2 regions of the Halobacteroides halobius DSM 5150 genome follow, and region 2 is predicted to be linked to the other one. Evidence: riboswitches for the same ligand, from Rfam matches in the RefSeq annotation. Region 2 holds a riboswitch; the other holds the start of a gene.
The links. A riboswitch is a leader RNA that binds a small molecule or an ion and turns the genes downstream of it on or off. The one in region 2 is predicted to bind thiamine pyrophosphate.

Region 1: another riboswitch for thiamine pyrophosphate. It lies ahead of thiD (bifunctional hydroxymethylpyrimidine kinase/phosphomethylpyrimidine kinase); the one in region 2 lies ahead of thiS (sulfur carrier protein ThiS).

Annotation. Positions count from the first base shown of each region.
Region 1 is NC_019978.1:759,515-762,936, forward strand. Features, by position in the region: gene HALHA_RS03825 (FprA family A-type flavoprotein) at 1-1,135, opposite strand, end outside; TPP riboswitch at 1,295-1,398, shown strand; gene thiD (bifunctional hydroxymethylpyrimidine kinase/phosphomethylpyrimidine kinase) at 1,500-2,288, shown strand; gene thiC (phosphomethylpyrimidine synthase ThiC) at 2,758-3,422, shown strand, end outside.
Region 2 is NC_019978.1:1,303,142-1,306,563, reverse strand. Features, by position in the region: gene thiH (2-iminoacetate synthase ThiH) at 1-873, opposite strand, end outside; gene HALHA_RS06430 (thiazole synthase) at 876-1,646, opposite strand; gene thiS (sulfur carrier protein ThiS) at 1,650-1,850, opposite strand; TPP riboswitch at 1,938-2,039, opposite strand; gene HALHA_RS06420 (undecaprenyl diphosphate synthase family protein) at 2,162-2,809, shown strand; gene HALHA_RS06415 (cation:proton antiporter) at 2,830-3,422, opposite strand, start outside.

The sequences.
Region 1 (3,422 bases), 540 kb from region 2:
TTTTTGTTAGATTATCTTTTGTAGGGATATATTGAACTTTAATTTGATCAAGTACGTTAAAATTACAGTCTTGTTCTAAGATCTCACTAACTTGTTTGATACTTTGTCCTCCCCAACCATAAGATCCAAAAGCTAATCCAAATCTGTCTTTAGGGGCCAACCCTTTCATATAAGTTAAGAAGGCTGATACATTTGGTAATAAATTATTATTTAATGTTGGTGAACCAACACAGATATATTTAGCTGTAGCTACTTCTGTCATAATATCAGATTTATCATTTGTTTCTAAATTAAACATTTGGGTCTTAATCTTTGATTCTTCAAAAGCATCCTGAATAGCATAAGCAATCTCTTCTGTTGAATCCCACATAGTACCATAGATGATTACTGCTTTTTCATCTGTTTTATTAGCCGACCATTTTTGATACTGCTTAATAATTTTTGTAATATTATCCCGCCAGATAATTCCGTGAGATGGAGCAATCATCTCTACATCTAAATCACTAACTGTATCTAAAGCTCGTTGTACTTGAGCACCATAAGGTAAAACAATATTAGCATAATATTTCTTAGCTTCTTCAAGAATAATGTCAAGTGGATATTGATCATCAAACCTTTCAGAAGAAGCTAAATGTTGTCCAAAAGCATCATTAGAGAATAAAATCTTCTCTTCTGGTAAATAAGTAACCATATTATCCGGCCAGTGAACCATTGGCGTAAAGACAAAGTTTAGGCTTCTACTTCCTAAATCTAATTCTTCTCCGGGCTTAGCAAGTTGAAAGTCCCAATCTCCTTGATAGTGTTTTTGCAGCCCAGACTTTCCTTTAGGTGAAGTAATTATTGTAGCATCAGAAGCTACTTTCATTAATTTAGATAACCCACCTGAGTGATCCATCTCCACATGATTAGAGACTACATAATCAATCTCTGCTGGATCAATTACTTTCGAGATACGCTCTATCATTTCATCATATAAGTAATGTTTAACAGTATCAATTAATGTTACTTTATCATCTACAATTAAATAAGCATTATATGTAGAACCACGTTGGGTTGAGTAGCCGTGAAAGTTTCTAAGATCCCAATCAATACCTCCTACCCAATAGATATTATCAGTTATTTTTATTGCTTCCATTTTTTATTTCCTCCCTATATAAGATGGTTGTGCTTTTAATCCGCTGTATAAGTTATTCTTTAAAGTAATAATAATTCCTGGTAAAGAATCAATCTTTTTAGCAAAAATTTATTGAAAAAGTAAAATTAATTTATTATACTGATAATAACAACTACATATTCTTACCACTAGGGGCGCTCGTTAGGGCTGAGATAGAGTATAGACTTTAGTCCCTTCTACCTGATCTAGATAATACTAGCGTAGGGAAGTGGCTTTTGATTAGTATACAGGTCTACTATATCTTTTTTGTAATCAAAGGCACAGTTCCTTAGGGGACTGTGTTTTTATTTTTTTGGTAAAGATTAAGGTTTGGGAGGTGTTAATTATGAAGCAAGTATTAACAATTGCTGGTTCTGATTCTAGTGGGGGAGCTGGAGTTCAAGCTGATTTAAAAACCATAACTGCTTTTGATGTTTATGGAGCTTCTGTAATTACTGCTGTGACTGCTCAAAATACATTAGGAGTACAAGGTATTGAAACATTAAGCGGAGGGTTTGTGGGCCAACAAGTTGATTCAGTAGTTAGTGATTTAGATTTTTCTGCTGTTAAAACAGGGATGTTAGCTAATAGTGAGATTATACAAACTGTTGCCCAAAAGGTGAAGGAATATCAACTTGTTAATTTAGTTGTTGATCCAGTAATGGTAGCTACTAGTGGAGATTTATTATTAGCTAAAGAAGCGATTAATTATTTAAAAGAAGATTTAATCCCCTTAGCTAAAGTAATTACTCCTAATCTAAATGAAGCTAAAGTGCTAACAGGAAAAGATTTATCTGAAGATATCAGCTTAGAGGAGTTAGCTAGTGAATTACATAAGTTGGGTGCACAGTATGTTTTAGTTAAGGGAGGCCATCAAAAGCAAAAGGTTGCTAGAGATTTATTATATGATGGCGTAAAATTTAATGAATTTAGTACACCAAGAATTAAGACAGCAGATACTCATGGGACAGGTTGTACTTTGTCTTCAGCTATAGCTTGTAATCTGGCTTTAGGTTATCAGATAGAAGAAGCAGTTAAAAGGAGCAAGAAATATATTACTAAGGCTATCAAATCAGGCTGTCAAGTAGGAGCAGGAAATAACCCAGTTGATCATTTTGTATCAATCGAGGAGTAACATTAGTGATATATAGTTTAACTTTTAGATTGCTGAGAGAGGATTTCTCACTAGATAAATTTCTCAAAATAAGTCTAAGCTTACTTTCATAAAAATAAGGTTAAGCTAATCAAAATAGATGATTAGCTAACCCAAACCTTATTTTTATTCCAGTTCACTAAGACTTATTAACAAAAAATTTAAGAGTCGTTGCGAAACCCTCTCCAGCAATTATTAAAGGTATTGTGGGGCTTTTGGACTGTTTTATAGTTTTTGTTCATATGGTTTGAATGAAAGGTAAAATAGATATAAGTAAGCAAATCTATGATTTGGTTTATCTCATTTTTCCTGGAATGAAATGAACAAAAACTATTTAAGGAAAAAGCCACACAATGCCTAATTGAGAAGTGCCACTATATATCAATTAATTTTAGCTTTATGTTTATATGATTAATTGTTAATTGTAAATTATATAGGGGAGGCTAAGAATATGACAACACAGATGACAAAGGCAAGAGCAGGAGAAATTACTACTGAGATGAAACAAGTGGCTAGTAAAGAAGAGGTTGACGTTGAATTTATTCGCCAAGGAGTTGCAGAAGGTACTATTGTAATCCCAGCTAATAAAAATCATCAACACTTATCTCCTAATGGTTTTGGTAAGGGATTAGCCACAAAGATTAATGCTAATTTTGGTACTTCTGAAGATTATCCTAATCTTAATAAAGAATTAGAAAAGTTAAAAGTTGCTGTTAAAGCAGGAGCTGACGCAGTAATGGATTTATCAACTGGAGGTGATATTAATCAGACTAGAAAAGAGATTTTAGCTATGAGTGAGCTCCCTTTAGGTACAGTTCCTTTATATCAGGCAACTGTAGAGGTTTTAAGTGCGGATAAAGCTATCGTTGATTTAACTGTAGATGATATTTTTGCCGTAATTGAAGACCAGGCCCAACAAGGAGTTGATTTTATTACAGTCCATTGTGGTCTAACACTAGAGACACTACGCCATTTAAGAGAAGAAGGACGAGTAACTGATATAGTTAGTCGAGGAGGTTCTTTTATGGCTGGATGGATGCTACATAATGGAGCAGAAAATCCTCTTTATGAATATTATGACCGCTTATTAAATATAGCTTATAAGCATGATGTTAC
Region 2 (3,422 bases):
CCTAGGTAAAAACAGCCTAAAAGCAAGCATAATTTGAACTAAGTTCCTATCATTTACAATAGAGTTAGGTTGAAAAGAACCTAAGTGAGGCCTTAATCGAGGCAGAGATAGACCGATTTGGGTTTCTAAATATTTATTCTGTAAATAATAAGCATGTAATCCAGTAAAAAAGGCTTCTTCTCTCCAATTATTAAGTCCTAATAAAGCTCCTATATTAACTTTTCTCATCCCTGCTTGACAACCTCTTTCTGGAGCATCTAATCTAAAATGATAATTTTTCTTAGGCCCCTTAAGATGTACTTTATCATAGATCTGTTGGTCATAAACCTCTTGGTAGATTGTAAGCCCATCTATCCCAGTAGCAATTAACTCTTTATATCCTTCAGTTGTTAGAGGATAGATTTCAATAGCTAAGGAAGGAAAATAGTTCTTTAGCACTTTAATAACTTTTTTTAAATAGGAAATTGATGCGTGTTTTCTAGATTCTCCAGTTAGAATTAATAAATTTTTAAACCCCTTCTTAGCAATTACTTGAGCTTCTTTTTCTACTTCTTTTAAACTAAGTTTACTTCTTTTAAAGTTATTCGTTACATTAAAACCACAATAACTACACTGGTTAACACAATGATCTGTTATGTAAATGGGAGTGTATAAAGAGACTATTTTACCAAAATGTTGAATAGTTAATTTATGAGCCCGCTGGGCCAACTCCTCTAAATAATTACTAGCTACTGGTGCTAATAAGGTTAAAAAATCTTCTTTAGCTAATTTTTCTTTAGTTAAAACTTTTTTTACATCTTTAGCTGTTACTTGCTTGAAGAAATTGTTAAAATCAATATCTTTAAATTTAGTATATTTATTATAATAACTCATCACTAGTCCCCCAAAAAGCCTGTTAGTGGTGATGAAGCTTGGGCTTTATCATTTGTTCTTCCTGTTCCTGCTAGATATGCTTGTCTACCTGCTTTTACAGCTTGATTAAAAGCTTGGCCCATAGCAACAGGATCATCTGCAGTAGCAATAGCAGTATTTACAAGTACAGCATCAGCTCCCATTTCCATAGCTTCAGCTGCTTGTGATGGTTTACCAATTCCTGCATCAACAATAATTGGTAAATTGATTTCATCAATTAAAATTCTAATTAACTCTTTAGTTTTAAGGCCTCTATTAGAACCAATCGGTGCTCCCAGAGGCATTACTGCTGCTGCACCAGCTTCTTCTAACTTCTTAGCTACCATAAGGTCAGGACTTACATAAGGTAGCACCACAAAACCTTCTTTAGCAAGCATTTTTGTAGCTTTTATTGTTTCTTGATTATCTGGCAATAGATACTTATTGTCAGATATTACTTCTATTTTAATCCAGTTTCCACATCCAGCTGCTTGAGCAATTTTCGCTATTCTAACTGCTTCCTCAGCATTTCTAGCTCCAGAAGTGTTAGGTAATAAAGTACACTCATCAGGAATATAATTAATTACATTTTTCTGTGGTGTATCAAAATTGACTCTTCTTAAAGCCATAGTCACTACTTGAGAATCTGTTGCTTTGATCGTTTTAGGAATTACTTCTTGGTTAGAAAACTTGCCTGTGCCAGTAAACAACCTATTATCTAAACTTTTATCACCTATAATCAATTTATTGGTCATATATCATCCGCCTCCTACAAATCTTAGTATTTCTAATTGGTCGCCATTTTTTAAAGTGACATTGGCCCATTCCTCTTGTTGTATAACCTCTTGGTTATACTCTATTACTAGTCTTTCTAACTCTAATTCTTTAGTAGTTAAAAAATCAAGCAAAGCAATTTCTTCTTCTAACTTTTCTTCTGCTCCATTTAAGATTACTTTCATTTTTTCCTCCTTTCTTCCGATTTTAATAAGTCACAAAATTAAAAAGACTTCCCTGCAAACGCAAGGAAGTCTTTTTATATGTACTGATAAATTATCAGTTCGCTTCCCTACGCTAGTATTACCTAGGTCAGGTTATAGGGTTGAAGTTTAGCTTCTCTCAGCCTAATTAAGGCACCCCTAGCTTTATATTCTATTTTGTTTATATTATATAGTATTCTTTTAGTTATTGCAATCTTTTAGCGAGATTTTTAAAAATTAGAATAATTAAGGAAATCGCTGAGAATAATACCATTAGTGAGGAGGAGTATAAAATGAGAATTCCACGACATATTGGAGTTATACCTGATGGTAACAGAAGATGGGCCCAAAAACATAATTTAAATAAAGAAGAAGGATATACTTATGGCCTTGGCCCAGGGTTAGAACTATTTAAGTTATGTCAAAAAGAAGGGGTTGAAGAATTAACCTTTTATGGCTTTACTATGGATAATACTAAGCGTCCTGCTGTACAAACAAAAGCTTTTTCAAAAACATGTGTAGAAGCAGTTAAAATGATTTCTAGAGAAGATGCTTCAATTTTAGTAGTTGGTAATACAGAAACTCCTATGTTTCCTAAAGAACTAATCCCTTATACTAAAGAAAGAAAAAAATGTGGTACAGGAGGACTTAAAGTTAATTTCTTAATTAATTATGGCTGGCATTGGGATTTAAGTAATTTAAATCAAAATGAGAGCAGATCAAAAAAAGGTATTATATCTTCTTTAAAATCACAAAATGTATCTAGAATTAATTTGATAATTCGTTGGGGAGAAAGAAGAAGATTAAGTGGTTTTTTGCCCGCTCAATCAGTCTATTCAGATTTTTACGTTGTAGATAGTTATTGGCCAGACTTTAAAAAAGAAGATTTTTATGATGCTCTAAGATGGTATGCTAAACAAGATGTTACTTTAGGAGGCTAATGATTGCTCTAGAGCAATCATTAGCTATGCATTTCTCCAGTTTTACTAAGTGCATATTCAGTTAATAAAGGGCCAATAATTTCTGTAATAGCAGTAGTAAATAATAAAACATTAAAGACTAACACCCCAAATTTATAACCACCCACTGAAAAATGAACAAATTCTCGTTGTACAGTATACGCTAAATCAATCGCCAGTCCTACTTGTGGCAATAAACCTACTCCTATATACTTTATCACTTTATCAGGAGCATCCGATAGCCAAGCTCCTAAAGAAGCACCTCCAACTTTACCAATAATTCTAGCTGTAGCATAAATTGCAACTAGGATTAAAAAAGACTCTGATGTTACACTATTAAAACGTATGTGAGTTCCTGCTAAAATAAAGAAAATAGCATATAAAGGAGTAGTTAAAGTATCCATATATTCAGCAATACCTAGATGTTTTTTAGAAAAATTACGATAAGCAAAACCTACTGATAAATTAGCAATTAAAGGTGATATATGTAAAGCAAGTGCAAGAGCTGAAACCCCTAGTACACTAGATAATAATAATAGTATTTTTTTAGATTTATTATGATAATAGCTCATAAGCTTTTGTGAAAAGTACCCTA